4 regions of the Clostridium sp. X genome follow, and region 2 is predicted to be linked to each of the others. Evidence: a T-box and tRNA genes for the amino acid it is inferred to sense, from the RefSeq annotation. Region 2 holds a T-box; the other regions hold tRNA genes.
The links. A T-box is a leader RNA that pairs with one kind of tRNA and senses whether it is charged. The one in region 2 lies ahead of asnS (asparagine--tRNA ligase), so its partner is inferred to be a tRNA-Asn.
Positions count from the first base shown of each region.

Region 1 (5,914 bases), 270 kb from region 2:
AGTACCAGAAGGAAGAGAAAGAAAAATCGATTCCCTCAGTAGCGGCGAGCGAAAGGGGAAGAGCCCAAACCAGAAACTTTGTTTCTGGGGTTGCGGATAGATCATAACGCTTCAATCTTTTTAGTCGAAGAGAACTGGAAAGTTCTGTCGTAGAAGGTAATAACCCTGTAGGCAAAAAGAAGAGAGAAGTAGATCTACTCCAGAGTACCACGAGACACGTGAAACCTTGTGGGAAGCTGGGAGGACCATCTCCCAAGGCTAAATACTACCTAGTGACCGATAGTGAAGCAGTACCGTGAGGGAAAGGTGAAAAGAACCCCGGAAGGGGAGTGAAATAGAACCTGAAACCGTGTGCCTACAATCGGTCGGAGCACGTTAATGTGTGACGGCGTACTTTTTGTAGAACGGGCCAGCGAGTTACGATATGTAGCAAGGTTAAGCACCTACGGTGCGGAGCCGAAGGGAAACCGAGTCTGAACAGGGCAACTAGTTGCATATCGTAGACCCGAAACCGGGTGATCTATCCATGGCCAGGATGAAGCGGAAGTAAAATTCCGTGGAGGTCCGAACCACGTTGGTGTTGAAAAACCATGGGATGAGCTGTGGATAGCGGAGAAATTCCAATCGAACTCGGAGATAGCTGGTTCTCCTCGAAATAGCTTTAGGGCTAGCGTCGGGTAATTAAGTAGTGGAGGTAGAGCACTGAATGGGCTAGGGGCTGACAACAGTTACTGAACCCTATCAAACTCCGAATGCCACATACTGGTACCCCGGCAGTCAGACTACGAATGATAAGATCCGTGGTCAAAAGGGAAACAGCCCAGACCATCAGCTAAGGTCCCAAAGTGTAAGTTAAGTGGGAAAGGATGTGGGATTTCTAAGACAACTAGGATGTTGGCTTAGAAGCAGCCACTCATTTAAAGAGTGCGTAATAGCTCACTAGTCGAGAGATCCCGCGCCGAAGATGTAACGGGGCTAAAACTTACCACCGAAGCTATGGATGTGTACTACGTACACGTGGTAGAGGAGCTTTCTGCACAGGTAGAAGCCATATCGTAAGGAGTGGTGGACAGTGCAGAAGTGAGAATGCTGGCATAAGTAGCGAGAAACAGGTGAGAATCCTGTTGGCCGAATATCTAAGGTTTCCTGGGGAAGGCTCGTCCTCCCAGGGTTAGTCGGGACCTAAGCCGAGGCCGAAAGGCGTAGGTGATGGACAACTGGTTGATATTCCAGTACCACCAAAATGCGTTTGACAAATGGGATGACGCAGGAGGATAGGATGTGCGCACTATTGGATGTGCGTCTAAGCACTTAGGATGTTGAGTAGGCAAATCCGCTCAATTTAAGTCTGAGGTGTGATGGGGAGCCCTATGGGCGAAGTATCTGATTCCACGCTGCCAAGAAAAGTCTCTATGGAGCAAATTGGTGCCCGTACCGCAAACCGACACAGGTAGATGAGGAGAGAATCCTAAGGCCGTCGGAAGAATTGCTGCTAAGGAACTCGGCAAATTAACCCCGTAACTTCGGGAGAAGGGGTGCCTCCGAGAGGAGGCCGCAGTGAACAGGCCCAAGCAACTGTTTATCAAAAACACAGGTCTCTGCTAAAGCGTAAGCTGATGTATAGGGGCTGACGCCTGCCCGGTGCTGGAAGGTTAAGGGGAATGCTTAGCGCAAGCGAAGGTATGAACTTAAGCCCCAGTAAACGGCGGCCGTAACTATAACGGTCCTAAGGTAGCGAAATTCCTTGTCGGGTAAGTTCCGACCCGCACGAATGGCGTAATGATTTGGGCACTGTCTCGGCAGCAAATCCGGTGAAATTGAAGTGCAAGTGAAGATGCTTGCTACCCGCGGTTGGACGGAAAGACCCCGTAGAGCTTTACTGTAGCTTAGCATTGCATTTCGGTATTGTCTGTACAGGATAGGTGGGAGACTAAGAAGCGAGAGCGTCAGCTTTCGTGGAGTCGTCCTTGGGATACCACCCTGACAGTACTGGAATTCTAACTGGCGGCCATGAATCTGGTCACAGGACATTGCTAGGTGGGCAGTTTGACTGGGGCGGTCGCCTCCTAAAAGGTAACGGAGGCGCTCAAAGGTTCCCTCAGCGCGGTCGGAAATCGCGCGTAGAGTGTAAAGGCAGAAGGGAGCCTGACTGCGACACATACAGGTGGAGCAGGGACGAAAGTCGGACTTAGTGATCCGGTGGTTCTGTATGGAAGGGCCATCGCTCAACGGATAAAAGCTACCTCGGGGATAACAGGCTGATCTCCCCCAAGAGTCCACATCGACGGGGAGGTTTGGCACCTCGATGTCGGCTCGTCGCATCCTGGGGCTGTAGTCGGTCCCAAGGGTTGGGCTGTTCGCCCATTAAAGCGGCACGCGAGCTGGGTTCAGAACGTCGTGAGACAGTTCGGTCCCTATCCGCCGTGGGCGTAGGAAATTTGAGAGGAGCTGTCCTTAGTACGAGAGGACCGGGATGGACTGACCTCTGGTGCACCAGTTGTTTCGCCAGAAGCACAGCTGGGTAGCTATGTCGGGAAGGGATAAACGCTGAAAGCATCTAAGCGTGAAGCCCACCTCAAGATTAGATTTCCCATAGCGTAAGCTAGTAAGATCCCTGGAAGACTACCAGGTTGATAGGTTAGGGGTGTAAGTACAGTAATGTACTCAGCTGACTAATACTAATAGATCGAGGACTTGATCTAAAATATTAAATTCACTGTGCAATTTTGAAAGAATAATTCAAACATTCTTTTGTATTTGTCAACGCAAATAAGTAATGAAACTCCTCAGCATAGCTGATGAGTACTCTATCTCTAGAAAATCATAGATTTTAAGAGCTAGAGCATCTGGTGATTATGGCATGAAGGATACACCCGTACCCATCTCGAACACGAAGGTTAAGCTTCATAGCGCCAATGGTACTGCACTGGAGACGGTGTGGAAGAGTAGGACATCGCCAGGTAAATGTTCCGCGATAGCTCAACGGTGGAGCACTCGGCTGTTAACCGATAGGTTGAAGGTTCGAATCCTTTTCGCGGAGCCATTTTTATTTTTTGAACAAAATATACATAACATAATAGTTAAATTTATAGCACTATACTTTCATTAGAAAGTATAGTGCTATTTTTATTTTTAAAGTAATATAGCAAGGGAATCTATAATAGAATTTAATAATAGAAAAATAGAAATAAATTGCTTTTCTAGTGCTTATATAAATATTTTTAGTTAAAGTGAGGGGGAGTTATTATGAAAGATTATAAAACTCAAAATATAAGGAATATAGGACTTATTGGTCACAGTGGTTCAGGAAAAACTACACTTGCTGAAGCTATATTATATTACACCAAAAGTAGTGATAGATTTGGAAAAGTTGAAGATGGTAATACAATTAGTGATTATGATACTGAAGAGAAAAAGAGAAAAATATCTATATCTACATCGATTTTACCTTGTAATTGGAAAGATGTAAAAATAAATATAATTGATATGCCAGGATATTTTGACTTTGTAGGAGAAATGATTGAAGGATTAAGAGGAGCAGATACAGCAATAATTACAGTATCAGCTAAATCAGGCATTAAGATAGGAACTGAAAAAGCATGGGATTATATAAGTAATCACAATAAGCCTAGAGGATTCTTTATTAATAAATTAGATAAAGAAAATAATAATTATGAAAAAATACTATTAGACTTAAAAAAGAAGTTTGGGTCATCTGTAGTATCTATACAATATCCAATCTTCAAAGAAAACGATTTCCTAGGGATTATAAACATTATATCTAAACAAGCAAGAATATATAATTCTAAGACTGGAGAAATGGATATTACAAGTATTCCAGATGAACTTATAGAAAAAATTAACGAATATAGAAAGATATTAATAGAAGCAGTAGCTGAGACTGATGAAGTCTTACTAGATAAATATTTTGAAGAAGGCGACTTAAGTAGTGAAGAAATATATAGTGGACTAATTAAAGCTGTAAAAATTGGAGAAATTGCGCCTGTTACATGTGGCTCTGCTTATGAAGGTATAGGTATAAGTACATTTTTAGAAGATATAATAGAATGTTTTCCAGCGCCAAAGAATGTAAAATCTGAAAACGCAAATGATAAAGAAAAGGATATGAATGTGCAGGTAGATATTGATGAAAATAAACCTTTTTCTGCATTTGTTTTTAAAACTATTGCAGATCCATTTGTAGGGAAATTATCAATATTTAAAGTTATTACAGGAAAGGCTAAAGCTGATTCAGGTGTTTATAATGTAAATAAGAAAAAAATAGAACGATTTGGAGCAATGTATTTTTTAAAGGGAAAGGAACAAATACAAACACCAGAAGTTATTGCAGGAGACATTGGCGCTGTATCAAAACTTCAATTTACTAATACAGGAGATACTTTATGTGAGATTGAATCATCAGTAGCATATGAGGAAATAGATTTCCCAAAACCATCTATCTCTATGGCAGTATTAACAAAATCTAAAGGGGATGAGGATAAAATTTCTACAGGACTTACTAAACTTTTAGATGAAGATCCTACTATTCATATTTCAAGAGATGTTGAAAATGCAGATACTATAATATCAGGTATTGGTGAAATACATCTAGAAATAGTTGCAAATAAATTGAAAACTAAATTTGGAGTTGAAGTTGAACTTCAAACACCAAAAGTATCATATAGGGAAACAATAAAAAAACAATCTCAAGTGCAGGGAAAACATAAAAAACAAACTGGAGGACATGGTCAATATGGAGATGTAAAAATAAAATTTGAGCCTAGAGATGATGGCGAAGAAGATTTATTATTTGTAGATAAAATTGTTGGGGGGGTAGTTCCAAGACAATATATACCTGCTGTTGAAAAAGGATTAAGAGAGTCTTTAAAAAAAGGTATATTAGCAGGTTATCCGGTAATAGGATTAAAAGCAACTCTTTATGATGGCTCTTATCACCCTGTTGATTCTTCAGAAATGGCATTTAAGGTTGCAGCATCTATAGCATACAAAAAGGGAATTCAGGAAGCTCAACCTGTTTTATTAGAGCCTATTATGCATATTGAAATAGAAGTTCCAGAGGAATATATGGGTGATGTAATTGGAGATATTAATAAGAAACGAGGAAGAGTTCTTGGAATGGAGACACTAAAAGGAAAACAAAAAATTATAGCAGAGGCACCTATGGTTGAATTATTTAAATATGCAACAGATTTAAGATCAATAACAGGGGCAAGAGGAAACTTTGAAATGAGATTTGAAAGGTATGAAGAGCTTCCACAACATGAGGCTGAAAAGATCATAAAAAAAGTTTTTATTAAAGAATAAATATTTATATAATAAAAAAATAAACTCTCGAGTATTCTATTAGCTCGAGAGTTTATTTTTTTAGTAGTTCTTACATACAGCTTCAAAATAAGATTGAGGATGTGTACAAGCTGGACATATTTTTGGAGCTGATAAATCTTCATGAATATAACCACAGTTTCCACATTTCCATAGAGTAGTTTCTTCTCTTGAAAACACAGTATTGTTTTCTATATTTGAAAGTAATTTTCTATATCTTTCTTCATGTTCTTTTTCAACCTTAGCAATAACTCTAAAAGTTGAAGCAATATCAGCAAAGCATTCTTCTTCAGCAACATCAGCAAAAGCTGGATATAATTCATTCCATTCTTCATTTTCACCATTTGCAGCATAGCCTAAGTTAGCTTTTGTATCGCTTAATCCAACGGGATAAGAAGCGTTTATGTTAATTGCAGAACCATGAAGATTAGTATCTTCTAATAAGTATTTTAAAAATTTTTTAGCATGTTCTTTTTCATTTTCAGCAGTTTCCATAAATATATTTGATATTTGTACATAACCATCTTTTTTTGCTTGAGAAGAATAGTAAGTATATTTAGTTCTAGCTTGA
Region 1 covers NZ_CM146912.1:793,100-799,013, reverse strand. The annotation lists rRNA gene ACX0KU_RS04015 (23S ribosomal RNA) at 1-2,702, shown strand, start outside; rRNA gene rrf (5S ribosomal RNA) at 2,846-2,962, shown strand; tRNA gene ACX0KU_RS04005 (tRNA-Asn) at 2,969-3,043, shown strand; gene fusA (elongation factor G) at 3,247-5,325, shown strand; gene rbr (rubrerythrin) at 5,386-5,914, opposite strand, start outside.
Region 1: it has a tRNA-Asn gene. The T-box ahead of asnS (asparagine--tRNA ligase) is inferred to sense a tRNA for this amino acid. The anticodon was not compared.

Region 2 (5,914 bases):
GGTATTTCCTTCTGTATATAAATTATCTGTAGCTGTATTAGTCATTCTTGTTAAATTTGAAATCTCACTCATATGAACTTTTACTTCATTAGTAAGTCCAGTTAAAGCATCATGCTGACTATTAACCATTTGATGCTGCTTTACAGTTTCTTTTAGTGACTTACTTATTGATCCTATAAAATCTGTAGTTTCTCTACGAGATTCTTTTTCTTTTTTCTTTATTTCTTCTGCTATATCTAGAGACATACATACTTCATCTTTAGCTTTTTTTCTCATCGATTACACTCCCCCGACTTTTCTTAAATCTTTAAGAATTTATATCGCCTTCTTAATTATCGTACTTTTACATAAACATCTATATATTTTTAGATACTATTCCTAATAATCCTAGTGCTTTATCTATAATATCCCTTCATTTCTTCTTGTTTTTCATAATTTTAACTAATTATAACATGGTATCTATAGTATGTAAACGCAGACTTAAATCATCATATTTCCTACATTAATCGAATACTTTTTATAATAAAAAATAGATGAATTAAGCTGAAAAATCAGCTTAATTCATCTATTTTAATCCTTGTTACAGAATCGTCTACTCTTTTTTCTTTCTTATCAAAAAGACTAATTTCACATACCACCTTTATTATAATAAAGGACAGCCCCGTTAATACTCCAAGAATAAAATATATATTTGAAAGAAATATATTGGTTTGCCAATCTGCTACTTGTAGAAGGTTTCTTTTTACAATCTCTTCTTTACTATAATCTTTAAGCATAAGCTTAACATTAATTTCTCTAAGTTGTTTTACTAAAACTTTCTTATCATCATTCTCACTTATAGCTTCTAGTTTTGATAATAAATCAGTTAGATAAACTTTGTTTTGTGACTTGATACTATTAGCATAAATTTGTAGATTATCCTTTATGTCAGTTATATCATATTCTATTATATTAATAGGAACTATCTCTTTAAACTCACTGCTAATCTTATCTATATCTGCATTACTAATTCCTTCTTTTTCAATCTTAACTAGTACTACTTGATTTAGCTTATTTGCATACAAAAATTTTGCTCCATTTTCAGTATGATTAAATCCTAGCACAAGAAATAATACTGCTATCATCAGATTAAAAAGTAATAGTTCTCTATTATATCCTAAATCTTCTTTTTCAAGACCTAATAACCTACCTAGTATTTTAAACATTTTACCATCTCTCCTATATCATAATTACATATAACTACCCTATAATTATTGACATAAAAATGATTAGTAATCAGTTTTTTAAAATTCTGCTGTTCCTGGTGTTCTTGGGAATGGAATTACGTCTCTAATATTACCCATACCTGTTAGGTACATTATCATTCTTTCAAAACCAAGACCATATCCTGCATGTTTAGTTTCTCCATACTTTCTAAGCTCTAAATACCACCAGTAATCCTCTTTGTTAAGTCCAAGACCTTCTATTCTCTTTTCAAGAACCTCAAGTCTTTCCTCTCTTTGACTTCCTCCTATAATTTCTCCTACTCCTGGAACTAGAAGGTCTGCTGCTGCAACAGTTTTTCCGTCATCATTTAATCTCATATAGAATGCTTTAATATCCTTTGGATAGTCTGTAACAAATACTGGCTTTCCAAATATCTTCTCTGTTAGATATCTCTCATGTTCAGTTTGTAAATCAATTCCCCATTCTACTGGATAATCAAATTTTTGTCCTGATTTCTGAAGAAGTTCCACTGCTTCAGTGTAACTTACTCTTGCAAAATCAGAGTTAACTACATTGTCTAATCGTTCAAATAATCCTTTATCAATAAAGCTATTGAAGAATTCCATTTCTTCTGGAGCATTTTCTCTTACATAGTTGATTATATATTTAACCATAGCTTCTGCAGTATCTAAGTAATCAGTTAAATCAGCAAAAGCCATTTCAGGCTCTATCATCCAGAACTCTGATGCATGTCTTGCTGTATTTGAATTTTCTGCTCTAAAAGTTGGTCCAAAAGTGTAGATATTTTTAAAAGCAAGAGCAAAAATCTCACCTTCTAACTGTCCACTTACTGTAAGGTTAGTTTGTTTTCCAAAGAAGTCTTGTTTATAATCTATCTTTCCCTTTTCATCCTTTGGAGGGTTTTCAAGGTCTAATGTTGTTATTTTAAACATTTCCCCTGCACCTTCAGCATCACTTCCTGTTATTATTGGAGTGTGTACATAAACAAAGCCTTGATCTTGGAAAAACTTATGTATAGCATAAGCTGCTACAGAACGCACTCTAAATACTGCTGAGAAAGTATTACTTCTAGGTCTTAAGTGTGCTATTGATCTAAGATATTCAAGAGTATGTCTCTTCTTTTGAAGAGGATAATCTGAATGAGAATTTCCTTCTAACAATATGCTTTTAGCATGGATTTCAAAAGGTTGCTTAGCATTTTCAGTTACTACAACTTCACCCTCAACTGTTATACTTGCACTTATAGCATACTTGCTTATTTCTTTAAAATTTTCTAGTTCATCTCCAAACACTACTTGAATGTTTTGGAAGAAGCTTCCATCATTAACTTCTATAAATCCAAATTTATTAGAAGCTCTTATAGTCCTAATCCATCCACTAAGCTTTACAGCTTTTCCAGTAAACTTTTCTGTTTCTCTATACAACTGTTTAATTACTACTGTTTCCATAAAGTACCTCCTGTTTTATATTTAGTTATTTTTAAAATAAAAAAACCTTAATCCTAAATAACACTAGGACGAAGGTTGAATATTCGCGGTACCACCTAATTTGTCATATAAAATATGACCTCTCTTAATGAGCACATCAATTATGCTCTCCAATATATAACGGTTTGGCTCCGTCTAAGCCTACTATCATACTTAAACTAAGTATAATTTCGGTTAGAGATTCTAAGGTGTTCTTCCATATAGATTCAATATCAACCTCTCACCCTCGTTGATTCGCTACAAATGAACTTCTATATATACTCTCCTCTTCACTATCTTTACATATATTCTTTAAATTATGAAAATTAATTCAAAGAAAATTATAATATTAAAAACAAAGTGTGTCAACAAGGCACTGCTATATAGTTTGCTAAATAATAACCTTTTTATTCAAGGCTACATAGATTAGTGTTATAATACATCTATATTTTAAAACTGGGGGTGGATTTTATGCATGTTATTGATTTTCATTGTGATACAATTTTAAACATATATAGAGATAATACAAGCTTAAAAACTAATGACTATAGTATTGATATTGAAAAACTAATAAAAGCAAATTCTCTTGCTCAATTCTTTGCTTTATTTATAAATACAAAAACTACTACTGATCCCCTTGAGGAATGTCTTAAAATGCTGGACACATTCTATAATGAACTTTCAAAGAACAAGTCCTCAATTGCTTTAGTTAGAAATTATAATGAACTAATGCATAATAAAGAAAAAGGTAAAATCTCAGCTTTTCTAACTATTGAAGAAGGAGCTGCTCTTAAGGGAGATATGTCTAATCTTAAAAACTTTCATAAGCTAGGAGTTAAGCTAATAACCCTAACCTGGAACTTTCCAAATGAAATTGGATATCCTAACGCAGCATTCAAATATCAAGATAGAGGACTTACTCCTTTTGGACTTGAACTTATAGATGAAATGAATAAACTAAATATGATTATTGATGTATCTCACTTATCTGATGGCGGTTTTTATGATGTTGCTAAATACTCTAAAGCTCCTTTTGTAGCCTCTCATTCTAATGCTAGAGCCATTACTAATCATCCAAGAAATTTAACTGATGATATGATTAAAATACTATCTAATAAGGGTGGAATTATGGGTATAAACTTTTATGGGCACTTTTTAGGTGGCGGTGAATTTAGTACAATTGATGATATGCTTAGGCACATAAAGCACATAAGACATGTTGGAGGCATAGATATATTATCCATCGGTTCAGACTTTGATGGCATCGACTCCACTTTGGAAATTGAGAATATAGGAGAAATTGATAAATTGATTTATGCTCTTAAGAAAGATAACTTTACTGATGATGAAATAGATAAAATCTTTTACAAAAATGCCTTAAGAGTTCTTAAAGAAATTGGATAACTTAAATAATCACTTTAAATGTTATATATTTGAAGTATAATTATAATTTGTTATGTTATATAATAGATTATGTAGATTTATAAATGATTGTTGAGGTGGGTAAAATATGTATCATTTAAGAAATTATTCAGAGGAAGCTGTAGATAACTTATTAGATAATGTTCTAAGTAAATACGACAATATTTGTAAATGTGAAAAATGTAAATTAGATATAAAAGCCTATACTTTAAATTTAGTAAAACCAAGGTATATAGTTTCTGAGCAAGGAGAAATCTATACTAGGGCAATAAATGAAATTGATAAACAAGAAGTTATTAATATTACAGAATATATAATGAATGGCATAGATATAGTAAGCAAAAATCCAAAGCATTAATCATATTCCCTAAGGGCTGCATTCGTTTTTAGCTATAAGTTACTTATACGCTTAATTCAAATGGAGCCTATAAATTTTTATTTCATATAAATTTAAATTTAATTATTATTAATTTTATTGAATAATTGGTATAATAATACTGGCAAAGTAATTTCTAAAAAGGAGTGACTATGGATGGATTATAGATTAGTATATGAAAAATGGCTAAATGACGAATACATTAACGAAGAAACTAAGAAGGAATTAATAGCTATACAAAGGGATGAAAAAGAGATAGAGGATAGATTTTATAAAAATTTAGAATTTGGAACTGCTGGCCTTCGCGGTAAGCTTGGGGCTGGAACTAATAGAATGAATATATATAATATCTCAAAGGTAACTCAAGGTATTGCTGACTTTATTGTTGAAAAAGGCAAGGACCATATGGATAGAGGAGTTGCCATAGCTTATGATGTTAGACATTTCTCTAAAGAGTTTTCAAAAACAGCTGCACTTGTTCTAGCTGGAAATGGAATCAAATCTTATTTATTTGAGGATATTCGCCCTACTCCAGAGCTATCCTTTACTATAAGAAGATTAAATGCTACAGCAGGAATAATAATCACAGCTAGTCATAACCCAAAGGATTACAATGGATATAAGGTATACTGGGAAGACGGTGCACAAGTACTATCATCTATAGCTGAACCTATGACTGAGAAAATCAATAAAATAGATAGCTTTCAAGATATAAAAACTCTTGATGAAAAAGAAGCTTTAGCTAAGGGTTTATTAAACATTATCGGAAAAGAGCTTGATGACGAATACATAGGTAAAGTTAAGGATTTAGCTTTAAGAGATGATATTGATAAGGATATAAAAATTGTTTACACCCCTCTCAACGGTACAGGAAATATCCCTGTTAGAAGAGTTTTAAGGGAAAGAGGTTTTACTAATATAGTTGTAGTACCTGAACAAGAAAATCCTGATCCTGATTTTACAACTGTAGGTTACCCTAATCCTGAAGATACTAAAGCATTTAAGTATTCTGAAGCTTTAGGTAAAGAGGTTGGTGCAGAGCTCTTGATTGCTACAGATCCTGATTGTGATAGATTAGCTATTGAAGTGCGAGATAAAGATGGAGACTATGTTCCTTTTAACGGAAATCAAACTGGAGCTATACTCATAAAATATATTCTTGAGGGAATGCAGGCAAAAGGAACCTTACCTCACAATGGGGCTATAGTAAAATCTATAGTTACTGGAGATCTTGGGAGCGCTATAGCTTCTGAATATGGAGTTACTGCCTTTGAATCCTTAACTGGCTTTAAGCACATATGTGGAAGAATACCTGAGTTCGAAGCTAGTGGAGAGTATGAATTTATATTTGGATATGAGGAAAGTATCGGATACACAACTGGAACTTTTGTAAGAGATAAGGATGGTGTAAGCTCTGCTATGC
Region 2 covers NZ_CM146912.1:520,556-526,469, forward strand. The annotation lists gene ACX0KU_RS02530 (methyl-accepting chemotaxis protein) at 1-276, opposite strand, end outside; gene ACX0KU_RS02535 (hypothetical protein) at 552-1,205, opposite strand; gene asnS (asparagine--tRNA ligase) at 1,284-2,675, opposite strand; T-box leader at 2,737-2,996, opposite strand; gene ACX0KU_RS02545 (dipeptidase) at 3,165-4,097, shown strand; gene ACX0KU_RS02550 (late competence development ComFB family protein) at 4,204-4,473, shown strand; gene ACX0KU_RS02555 (phospho-sugar mutase) at 4,648-5,914, shown strand, end outside.

Region 3 (5,914 bases), 1.4 Mb from region 2:
TGAAACCTTGTGGGAAGCTGGGAGGACCATCTCCCAAGGCTAAATACTACCTAGTGACCGATAGTGAAGCAGTACCGTGAGGGAAAGGTGAAAAGAACCCCGGAAGGGGAGTGAAATAGAACCTGAAACCGTGTGCCTACAATCGGTCGGAGCACGTTAATGTGTGACGGCGTACTTTTTGTAGAACGGGCCAGCGAGTTACGATATGTAGCAAGGTTAAGCACCTACGGTGCGGAGCCGAAGGGAAACCGAGTCTGAACAGGGCAACTAGTTGCATATCGTAGACCCGAAACCGGGTGATCTATCCATGGCCAGGATGAAGCGGAAGTAAAATTCCGTGGAGGTCCGAACCACGTTGGTGTTGAAAAACCATGGGATGAGCTGTGGATAGCGGAGAAATTCCAATCGAACTCGGAGATAGCTGGTTCTCCTCGAAATAGCTTTAGGGCTAGCGTCGGGTAATTAAGTAGTGGAGGTAGAGCACTGAATGGGCTAGGGGCTGACAACAGTTACTGAACCCTATCAAACTCCGAATGCCACATACTGGTACCCCGGCAGTCAGACTACGAATGATAAGATCCGTGGTCAAAAGGGAAACAGCCCAGACCATCAGCTAAGGTCCCAAAGTGTAAGTTAAGTGGGAAAGGATGTGGGATTTCTAAGACAACTAGGATGTTGGCTTAGAAGCAGCCACTCATTTAAAGAGTGCGTAATAGCTCACTAGTCGAGAGATCCCGCGCCGAAGATGTAACGGGGCTAAAACTTACCACCGAAGCTATGGATGTGTACTACGTACACGTGGTAGAGGAGCTTTCTGCACAGGTAGAAGCCATATCGTAAGGAGTGGTGGACAGTGCAGAAGTGAGAATGCTGGCATAAGTAGCGAGAAACAGGTGAGAATCCTGTTGGCCGAATATCTAAGGTTTCCTGGGGAAGGCTCGTCCTCCCAGGGTTAGTCGGGACCTAAGCCGAGGCCGAAAGGCGTAGGTGATGGACAACTGGTTGATATTCCAGTACCACCAAAATGCGTTTGACAAATGGGATGACGCAGGAGGATAGGATGTGCGCACTATTGGATGTGCGTCTAAGCACTTAGGATGTTGAGTAGGCAAATCCGCTCAATTTAAGTCTGAGGTGTGATGGGGAGCCCTATGGGCGAAGTATCTGATTCCACGCTGCCAAGAAAAGTCTCTATGGAGCAAATTGGTGCCCGTACCGCAAACCGACACAGGTAGATGAGGAGAGAATCCTAAGGCCGTCGGAAGAATTGCTGCTAAGGAACTCGGCAAATTAACCCCGTAACTTCGGGAGAAGGGGTGCCTCCGAGAGGAGGCCGCAGTGAACAGGCCCAAGCAACTGTTTATCAAAAACACAGGTCTCTGCTAAAGCGTAAGCTGATGTATAGGGGCTGACGCCTGCCCGGTGCTGGAAGGTTAAGGGGAATGCTTAGCGCAAGCGAAGGTATGAACTTAAGCCCCAGTAAACGGCGGCCGTAACTATAACGGTCCTAAGGTAGCGAAATTCCTTGTCGGGTAAGTTCCGACCCGCACGAATGGCGTAATGATTTGGGCACTGTCTCGGCAGCAAATCCGGTGAAATTGAAGTGCAAGTGAAGATGCTTGCTACCCGCGGTTGGACGGAAAGACCCCGTAGAGCTTTACTGTAGCTTAGCATTGCATTTCGGTATTGTCTGTACAGGATAGGTGGGAGACTAAGAAGCGAGAGCGTCAGCTTTCGTGGAGTCGTCCTTGGGATACCACCCTGACAGTACTGGAATTCTAACTGGCGGCCATGAATCTGGTCACAGGACATTGCTAGGTGGGCAGTTTGACTGGGGCGGTCGCCTCCTAAAAGGTAACGGAGGCGCTCAAAGGTTCCCTCAGCGCGGTCGGAAATCGCGCGTAGAGTGTAAAGGCAGAAGGGAGCCTGACTGCGACACATACAGGTGGAGCAGGGACGAAAGTCGGACTTAGTGATCCGGTGGTTCTGTATGGAAGGGCCATCGCTCAACGGATAAAAGCTACCTCGGGGATAACAGGCTGATCTCCCCCAAGAGTCCACATCGACGGGGAGGTTTGGCACCTCGATGTCGGCTCGTCGCATCCTGGGGCTGTAGTCGGTCCCAAGGGTTGGGCTGTTCGCCCATTAAAGCGGCACGCGAGCTGGGTTCAGAACGTCGTGAGACAGTTCGGTCCCTATCCGCCGTGGGCGTAGGAAATTTGAGAGGAGCTGTCCTTAGTACGAGAGGACCGGGATGGACTGACCTCTGGTGCACCAGTTGTTTCGCCAGAAGCACAGCTGGGTAGCTATGTCGGGAAGGGATAAACGCTGAAAGCATCTAAGCGTGAAGCCCACCTCAAGATTAGATTTCCCATAGCGTAAGCTAGTAAGATCCCTGGAAGACTACCAGGTTGATAGGTTAGGGGTGTAAGTGCAGTAATGTACTCAGCTGACTAATACTAATAGATCGAGGACTTGATCTAAAATATTAAATTCACTGTGCAATTTTGAGAGAACAATCTCAAAGGAAACTCCTGAACTAACGTTCATGAGTACTCTGGCTCTAGAAAATCATAGATTTAAAGAGCCAGAGCATCTGGTGATTATGGCGTGAAGGATACACCCGTACCCATCCCGAACACGATGGTTAAGCTTCACAGCGCCGATGGTACTGCACTGGAGACGGTGTGGAAGAGTAGGACATCGCCAGGTAAGTTAAAAACACTAAGCAAACGCTTAGTGTTTTTTTATTTTATAAAAGAGTATAAACGATTTATATACAAAAGAATTGAATCTAAAAATCATATTTGAAAAATGATTAAAAGAATAGTATATTTTTAAGTAATCTTCATATAATATAAATAATGTATTCCGCGATAGCTCAACGGTGGAGCACTCGGCTGTTAACCGATAGGTTGAAGGTTCGAATCCTTTTCGGGGAGCCATTATATATTAATTATTACATATTAAGATAAAAGCACTAAAAAAAACTGCCTGTTATAAAGTAGACAGTCAAATGATAGAAGATATTAAGTTGATAAAGTCACATATTCATTGAACTTTATCAACTTAATATCTTTTGTAATTTTTTTGTATCGACAAAAGGAATAGTCCTTTGATAATTATAGCTACTTCAATTTTAAAGAGTGATAAAACAGGTTCAGTTGATGGAACATTAATTATGGGTAGATTTATAAGTGAAGTATTTATAAAAAGACTTGAAGAAACAAAATCTGAACCTTTATCAGATAAAGAACAGTATCAAGAATGTTTAAAAGTCCTGATACTGTTTTTTTTTATTGGACTATTTGTGAACTTTAGATTCCAATAGTTAATTTTAGGTGAACAGTTGGGTGGATTTATTGAAAAGTACTTCAAAATTTATTAACATAGTCATGGGTATATTTTAGTTAAAGATTTAGTATAGCTATAGAATCTATGGATCATGTGGTAATTAATTTGTAATATTATAAAGATAAATCTCTATAATATTGAGGAGGAAGGTATTTGATTGATTTTAACTTAGAAATAAAAAAAGTACAACCTATAAGTATTGAAGATATGGAATCAAATCAGTATGAAGCTAATGACAATATTAAAAAGGCTGTTATTCTATATAATAAAGCCGTTGCTGAAATAAAAATAAAGGATTTAGATTCAGCTATAAAGGATTTAAAAAAGGCGTTATCCTATAATGACGAATTTGTTGAAGGAATAAAGCTTTTGGGATTGTGTTATGTTAATAATAAAGAATATAGAAGGGCAGAAAAAACTTTTAAAGAGCTATCAGAATACGAATTATATAGTGATTTAGCAATAGAATATATAAAAAACTCAATAATTGAAAGAACTATGTCCAAAACCATGAAGTCTATAAAAAGATATGAAAATAGTTCTAGCGATAGTTCAATTGATAATAAGGAAAATAATAAAACTACTTTTAAGGAACATCATAAAAAAATATTTATTATAGGAGCTTCAATCGCCATTAGTATAGCTGTTTTTACTATAAGCTACTTAATCGGAATAAATCTTGAAAGTACTTCAAAAAAAAGCCAAGTTACTAGCAAGGCAGTAGATTCATCCAAAAATAAAATAGATGAAACTTCTAAGGATAATGAAAGCAAAGAAGATACTGAATTAAATAAAGATATCAAAAATGTTCAGAAAGAAGATAGTACAAAGTTTGAAGAAGAGAATAATAAAGACGAAGATTTATTAGAAACTGATAAATTGCCATCAGACATGAATAAAAATAATATATGGAATATATACAATGAGGGAAACAGTTTATATAAGCAAGGAAAATATGGAGAAGCACTACCAAAGTTAAAGATAGCTTATGAAGTTAAACCAGATCCAGATCTTATGCCCTGGATTACTTATCAAATAGGAAACTGCTATAAAGAAGCTAACGATCATGCTAAAGCTATTGAGTTTTTTCAGAGGGTTAAGGATAACTATCCAAATTCTCAATATGTTTCTTCTGCGGAGAGAATGATAAATCAAATAGAAAGTAATAAAGCTAACAGAGAGTAAATATATGCCAGCACCATTAAATATTAGAAGATATTTGATGACGCTGGTATTTTAATTTTAAAGAAAGTATTATATCTATCAGACCTATCAGAGTTATGTTGAAGTCTAAAGATAAACTAAAAAAAGTAATATACTAACCCATGCGTATCAACATAAGATAAAGCTATTTATAAGGAGAATTGGCTAGATATGTTGACGTATATTATATTAAAGATAGATAACTAAAAATCAGAGAGTTAAGTTCATGATAAGATATTCCTTGTCGCTTGGAGAGAGCAGAAAAAACAACAGCTAATCATAAGTAAATAGTTGCTAAACAGTAACTTAATGAAATTGTGATTAGAGAAGGAAAAGCTCTTAGAAAGATGACATCAACTAAAAAAAGTTGTTGACAAAATAACTTAAAGTTGATACAATAACTAAGCTGTCGAAAGACAGTAAAGAAAACTTGGTCTTTGAAAATTAAACAGAATTAAGGTAAACAAAATGCCAGTCAATAACTTTAAGTAATGAGTAACAGATTAAACTTTTAAATTGAGAGTTTGATCCTGGCTCAGGACGAACGCTGGCGGCGTGCCTAACACATGCAAGTCGAGCGATGAAGTTCCTTCGGGAACGGATTAGCGGCGGACGGGTGAGTAACACGTGGGTAACCTGCCTCAAAGAGGGGGATAGCCTCCCGAAAGGGAGATTAATACCGCATAACATTATCTTCTCGCATGAGAAGATAATCAAAGGAGCAATCCGCTTTGAGATGGACCCGCGGCGCATTAGCTAGTTGGTGAGGTAACGGCTCACCAAGGCGACGATGCGTAGCCGACCTGAGAGGGTGATCGGCCACATTGGAACTGAGACACGGTCCAGACTCCTACGGGAGGCAGCAGTGGGGAATATTGCGCAATGGGGGAAACCCTGACGCAGCAACGCCGCGTGAGTGATGAAGGTCTTCGGATTGTAAAGCTCTGTCTTTGGGGACGATAATGACGGTACCCAAGGAGGAAGCCACGGCTAACTACGTGCCAGCAGCCGCGGTAATACGTAGGTGGCAAGCGTTGTCCGGATTTACTGGGCGTAAAGAGTATGTAGGCGGATATTTAAGTCAGATGTGAAATTCCCGGGCTTAACCTGGGCGCTGCATTTGAAACTGGGTATCTAGAGTGCGGGAGAGGAAAGTGGAATTCCTAGTGTAGCGGTGAAATGCGTAGAGATTAGGAAGAACACCAGTGGCGAAGGCGACTTTCTGGACCGTAACTGACGCTGAGATACGAAAGCGTGGGGAGCAAACAGGATTAGATACCCTGGTAGTCCACGCCGTAAACGATGAATACTAGGTGTCGGGGGGTACCACCCTCGGTGCCGCAGCAAACGCAATAAG
Region 3 covers NZ_CM146912.1:1,938,745-1,944,658, forward strand. The annotation lists rRNA gene ACX0KU_RS09810 (23S ribosomal RNA) at 1-2,483, shown strand, start outside; rRNA gene rrf (5S ribosomal RNA) at 2,596-2,712, shown strand; tRNA gene ACX0KU_RS09820 (tRNA-Asn) at 2,871-2,945, shown strand; gene ACX0KU_RS09825 (CHASE4 domain-containing protein) at 3,116-3,331, shown strand; gene ACX0KU_RS09830 (tetratricopeptide repeat protein) at 3,508-4,539, shown strand; rRNA gene ACX0KU_RS09835 (16S ribosomal RNA) at 5,070-5,914, shown strand, end outside.
Region 3: it has a tRNA-Asn gene. The T-box ahead of asnS (asparagine--tRNA ligase) is inferred to sense a tRNA for this amino acid. The anticodon was not compared.

Region 4 (5,914 bases), 290 kb from region 2:
TTATAGAGGAGATAAATACAAAAATTTATAGAGCTAAACTGCCTCCTAATGTAGATAAAAAGCAATTTAAAAAAAATCTAAATTATATATATCAAAGATTCAGAAAAAAACAGCATAATAATGCTGTGGCATTAAAAACATATAGGTACTTAGATTATCCTTTTTACACTGAGTTTCAGAAAAATGTATTGGCATATAGTGTAGTAAGAAGTGTCCAATTGATTCTTATGACGAGAAATAAAAGTATAAGGCAGGATTGTATAGCAGTGTATGATGCTTCTGATGAAATAAATAAACATATAATTATAGAATTATCTAAAAAAGGTAAATATTTAATACTAGTATCTAATAATATAAATAAAGTTAGAGGATTATGTGAGTATATAACTTATAATTATGGAATTTCACCTATAGTTACTAACGATATTAACTATGTAACTGAACATTCAGATTTTATAGTTACATCAAGACCCCTAGAACAAGAAATTAACTGTCCTTTATGGTGTTTAGATAATATATATATTCCATCAAAAACAAAAGATATAGTAATTAATGAGGTTACATTTGCATCGCCTTGGAAGTTAAGGGGGTTAGAACTTACTGCAGAATTAATTGGTGGGATATTTAATAAGTATAATGAAAAAAATATAGATAGACTTCTTAATGATAATGGTATATTATTTGATGAAGCAAAATTTAGTAGAAATGGTATATTATCATATGGAAAAAAATAGAATTGTTATGTTGACATAAGAAACACACTGCTTTATAATAACTTAAACATAAATTATATTCAAAGGGGAGTATAGAATGAGCGATTCAAAGAAATATATAATGACGGCTGAAGGCGTGAAAAAATTAGAAGACGAATTAGAATATCTTAAAACTGTTAAAAGAAGAGAGATTACTGAAAAAATAAAAGTAGCATTATCTTATGGAGATCTAAGTGAAAACTCAGAATATGATGAAGCTAAAAACGAACAAGCGTTTGTCGAAGGTAGAATAATACAACTTGAGAATATGTTAAGAAATGCTTCTGTAATAGATGAAACTGAAATATCTTTAGAAGCAGTTAGCGTAGGCTCTATTGTTAAGGTTAAAGATTACGACTTCGATGAAGAAGTGGAGTTTCATATAGTAGGTTCCGCTGAAGCAGATCCAATAAGAAATAAAATTTCAAATGAATCACCAGTAGGAAAAACTCTTATAGGTAAAAAAGTTGGAGATATTGTTGAAGTACCAGTTCCAGATGGAGTTAGCAAATTTGAAATTTTGGAAATAAAAATATAAATATAAATATTATTGTATTTAAACGGAGGGATCAAGGCATGGAGGAAAAGCAATTAACTAAAGAAGAAATAAAGGAAATGAGGCTTCAAGAAAAGCAAGAGGAAGAATTTAATGCACTTATAAAAGAAAGAAGACAGAAATTATCCTCATTACAAGAAGCTAATAAGGATCCTTTTGATGTATATAAAGTAGAAAGAACACATACGTCAGATGAAGTAAAAGAGAATTATGACCAACTTGAAGGAAAGTCAGTAACGATTGCTGGTAGACTTATGTCAAAACGAGTACATGGAAAAGCAGGATTCTCAGATATTCATGATAGATATGGCAAAATGCAACTATATATAAAAATAGATGATGTAGGAGAAGAAAAACTTAAAGAATATAAAACCTTTGATATTGGAGATTTTGTATCTATAACTGGTACTGTTTTTAAAACGAAAACTGAGGAAATAAGTGTACATATTTTAGATTTTCAGCTACTAGCAAAGTCTTTAAAGCCGTTACCGGAAAAGTTTCATGGATTGAAGGATCCTGACTTAAGATATAGACAAAGATATGTAGACTTAATAATGAACCAAGAAGTTAAGGAAACCTTTATGAAGAGAACAGCTATTATAAAGGCTATGAGAGAATATCTTGATAATAAGAATTATATTGAAGTTGAGACACCAGTGCTATCACCAATTGCAGGTGGGGCAGCGGCAAGACCATTTAATACTCATCATAATGCATTAGATATAGATATGTATTTAAGAATAGCTACAGAGTTATATCTAAAGAGATTAATTGTAGGTGGTTTCGAAAAGGTTTATGAAATAGGTAAAAACTTCAGAAATGAAGGTACATCCGTAAGACATAATCCAGAATTCACAATGGTAGAATTATATGAAGCATATGCTGACTATAATGATATGATGGAACTTACAGAAAATATGATAGCATATATATGCGAAAAGGTTCTTGGAACAACCACTGTAAATTATGAGGGTACAGAAATAAACTTTATGCCACCTTGGAGAAGAATTACAATGGTAGATGCTGTTAAAGAGTATGCTGGAGTAGACTTCAACGAAATAAAAAGTGATGAGGAAGCTCAATCAATAGCAAAAGAAAAACACTTAGAACTTAAAAAGGATTTAAAATACTATACTAAAGGTGAAATTTTAAATGAATTATTTGAAGCTTTTGCTGAAGAAAAAATGATTCAGCCGACTTTTATTATAGATTATCCAGTAGAGATATCTCCTCTTACTAAGAAAAAGAGAGGAAATGAGATGTTTACTGAAAGATTTGAAGGCTTTGTTTATGGTAGAGAACTATGTAATGCCTATTCAGAGTTAAATGATCCTATAGTTCAAAAGGAAAGATTTATACAACAACTTAAAGAAAGAGAACATGGAGATGACGAAGCATATATGATGGATGACGATTTCATTAATGCTTTAGAAATAGGTATGCCTCCAACAGGTGGACTTGGAATAGGTGTTGATAGATTAACAATGTTTTTAACAGATTCACGCTCTATAAGAGACGTTATATTATTTCCTACAATGAAACCAATAAAACAATAAGCCGTATAAAGTTAGGTTTAATTTTAACTTTATGAATTGAAATTTGTGTATAGTTCTGATCATCACTTTCTAATTATTAAGTTTAATCTTAGTAATTGGAAAGTGGTGATTATTTATTAATGTGCAAATTGCCTTGCAATTTGTTAGCTAAAAAAATGAGACCCCCTTGTATTTTTACTTAGAAGTGTTATACTAGTATTGTAATAAATGTTCCGCGATAGCTCAACGGTGGAGCACTCGGCTGTTAACCGATAGGTTGAAGGTTCGAATCCTTTTCGCGGAGCCATTTTTATTTTTTGTAAAAGTATCTTGACATGTATTTTAGTTTTGGTAAAATACTCTTAAGAAAAAATATATAAGTGTATGATGATAAAGAAGAGTAATAATAAGTGTTTTCAAGAGAGGTTGTGGGTGGTGTGAACAACTAAGGACTTATTATAAAAGGAACTTTGGAGTACAGTAGACTATAAGGAGGGCTAATTGCCAAAAAGGGTGGAACCGCGGAATTTAAATTTCGTCCCTTTCAGGTAAGCTAGGTCTTTTTTTTATACGTAAATTTAAAAATGGAGGTTGGAAAAATGGCGATTGAAAAAACTATGGATAAAGTAGTAGCTCTTTGTAAGGGAAGAGGGTTCATATTTCAAGGATCTGAAATATATGGAGGTTTAGCTAACTCATGGGATTATGGTCCTTTAGGAGTAGAATTCAAAAATAATGTTAAAAAGGCTTGGTGGAAAAAGTTTGTTCAAGAGAGCCCATACAATGTTGGACTTGATTCAAGCATCTTAATGAATAGAGAGGTTTGGGTAGCATCAGGACACGTTGGAGGATTTTCGGATCCATTAATGGACTGCAAAGAATGTAAGGCAAGATTTAGAGCTGATAAACTAGTAGAAGAAGATATGGCATCAAAAGGAACAGATGATGTTAGCGCAGATGGTTGGACTGGAGAAGAATTATTAAAATACATAAATGACAATAATATAGTATGTCCTAAATGTGGTAAGAAGAATTATACAGATATAAGAAGATTTAATTTAATGTTCAAAACTTTTCAAGGAGTAACAGATGATTCAAGTGCAGAAATATTCTTAAGACCAGAAACTGCTCAAGGTATATTTGTTAATTTTAAAAATGTTCAAAGAACTTCTAGAAAGAAAGTTCCATTTGGCATTGGGCAAATAGGAAAGTCTTTTAGAAATGAAATAACTCCTGGAAACTTTACTTTTAGAACAAGAGAATTTGAACAAATGGAATTAGAGTTTTTCTGTGAGCCAGGTACAGATTTAGAATGGTTTAAATATTGGAAAGAGTACTGCTGGAACTTTTTACTTAATTTAGGTATGGATAAGGAAAGTCTAAGATTAAGGGATCATTCTGACGATGAATTATCATTCTATAGTGCTGCAACTTCTGATATAGAGTTCTTATTCCCGTTTGGATGGGGAGAACTTTGGGGTATAGCGGATAGAACAGATTATGACTTGAAACAACATATGAATCATTCAGGTCAAGATTTAGTATACTTAGACCCAACGACTAATGAAAAATATGTTCCTTATGTTATAGAACCTTCGCTAGGAGCGGATAGAGTAGCTCTTGCCTTTTTAGTTAACGCATATGATGAAGAAGAGCTTGAAGGTGGGGACGTGAGAACAGTCTTACATTTGCATCCTGCTTTAGCACCATTTAAAGCAGCTATACTTCCACTATCAAAAAAATTATCTGATAAAGCTCTAGAAGTCTATGCTAAACTAAGTAAGAAGTTTAATGTTGATTATGATGAAGCTGGAAGTATAGGAAAAAGATATAGAAGAGAAGATGAAATAGGTACACCATATTGTATTACAATAGATTTCGATACATTAGAAGATAATACAGTTACTATAAGAGATAGAGATACTATGAATCAGGTAAGAATAAGTATTGATGAATTAGAAAAGTTTATTGAAGAAAAATTAGAGTTTTAAGAATAAGAGAGCTACTGAATTTTCAGTGGCTCTCTTATTAATTTTTATTAAAGAGAGTCAAAAATCCATAAAATATATACAATAAAATATATAAAGTGTTATAATCTAAATTAAAATGATGTGATAAGTAAAATAGTGATTTGGGGGTAGCTTTATGAAAAAGGATTTTAAAGAATTCAAAGATTTTATAAAGAATAAACAGGTAGCAGTAGTAGGAATAGGCATAAGTAATATCCCTTTAATCCATTTCTTAGTTAACCTAGATGCAAATGTAACAGCCTTTGATAAAAAAGATGAACATACATTAGGGGAAACAGGAGAGGTTCTAAAAAAAATAGGAGTAAAGCTAGAGTTAGGAGAAAACTATTTAGATAACTTAATTGGATTTGATGTAGTTTTTAAAACACCATCCATGAGAATAGATAATCCAGCACTAATTAAAGCTAAAGGAACAGGTTCCTATATAACTTCTGAAATGGAAGAATTCGTAAAGTATTGTCCAGCTAAGATTTTTGGAATAACAGGAAGTGATGGTAAGACAACTACCACAACTTTAGTATATAATATGTTAAAGAATCAAGGGTATAAAACATGGATTGGTGGAAACATAGGAAATCCTCTTTTTGCTAATATAGAAGAAATAAAAAAAGAGGATAAAGTTGTTTTAGAACTTTCAAGTTTTCAATTAATGACCATGAATGTGCACATTGATTGTGCATTAATAACAAATATAACACCTAATCATCTAGATGTTCATAAAGGTATGGAAGAATATATAGAAGCAAAAAAGAATATTTTTAAAATGCAGGAAAAGGAAAATCTTCTTGTTTTGAATAAAGATAATCATATAACTAATTCTTTAGTAAAAGAAGCTAGAGGAAGAGTAATACAATTTAGTATTAAAGAAGAGATTAACGAAGGAGCTTTTTTAAGGAATAATAAATTAATATTAAGAGATGAAGAAGTGTGTCAGGTAGAAGATATTAAATTAAAAGGAATGCATAATATAGAAAATCTTTTAGGAGCATTTTCTTTAGTGTTTGAAGATGTAAGTATCGAAAATATGAAAAAAGTTGCAAC
Region 4 covers NZ_CM146912.1:807,477-813,390, reverse strand. The annotation lists gene ACX0KU_RS04090 (hypothetical protein) at 1-734, shown strand, start outside; gene greA (transcription elongation factor GreA) at 811-1,290, shown strand; gene lysS (lysine--tRNA ligase) at 1,329-2,864, shown strand; tRNA gene ACX0KU_RS04075 (tRNA-Asn) at 3,076-3,150, shown strand; gene ACX0KU_RS04070 (glycine--tRNA ligase) at 3,443-4,834, shown strand; gene murD (UDP-N-acetylmuramoyl-L-alanine--D-glutamate ligase) at 4,989-5,914, shown strand, end outside.
Region 4: it has a tRNA-Asn gene. The T-box ahead of asnS (asparagine--tRNA ligase) is inferred to sense a tRNA for this amino acid. The anticodon was not compared.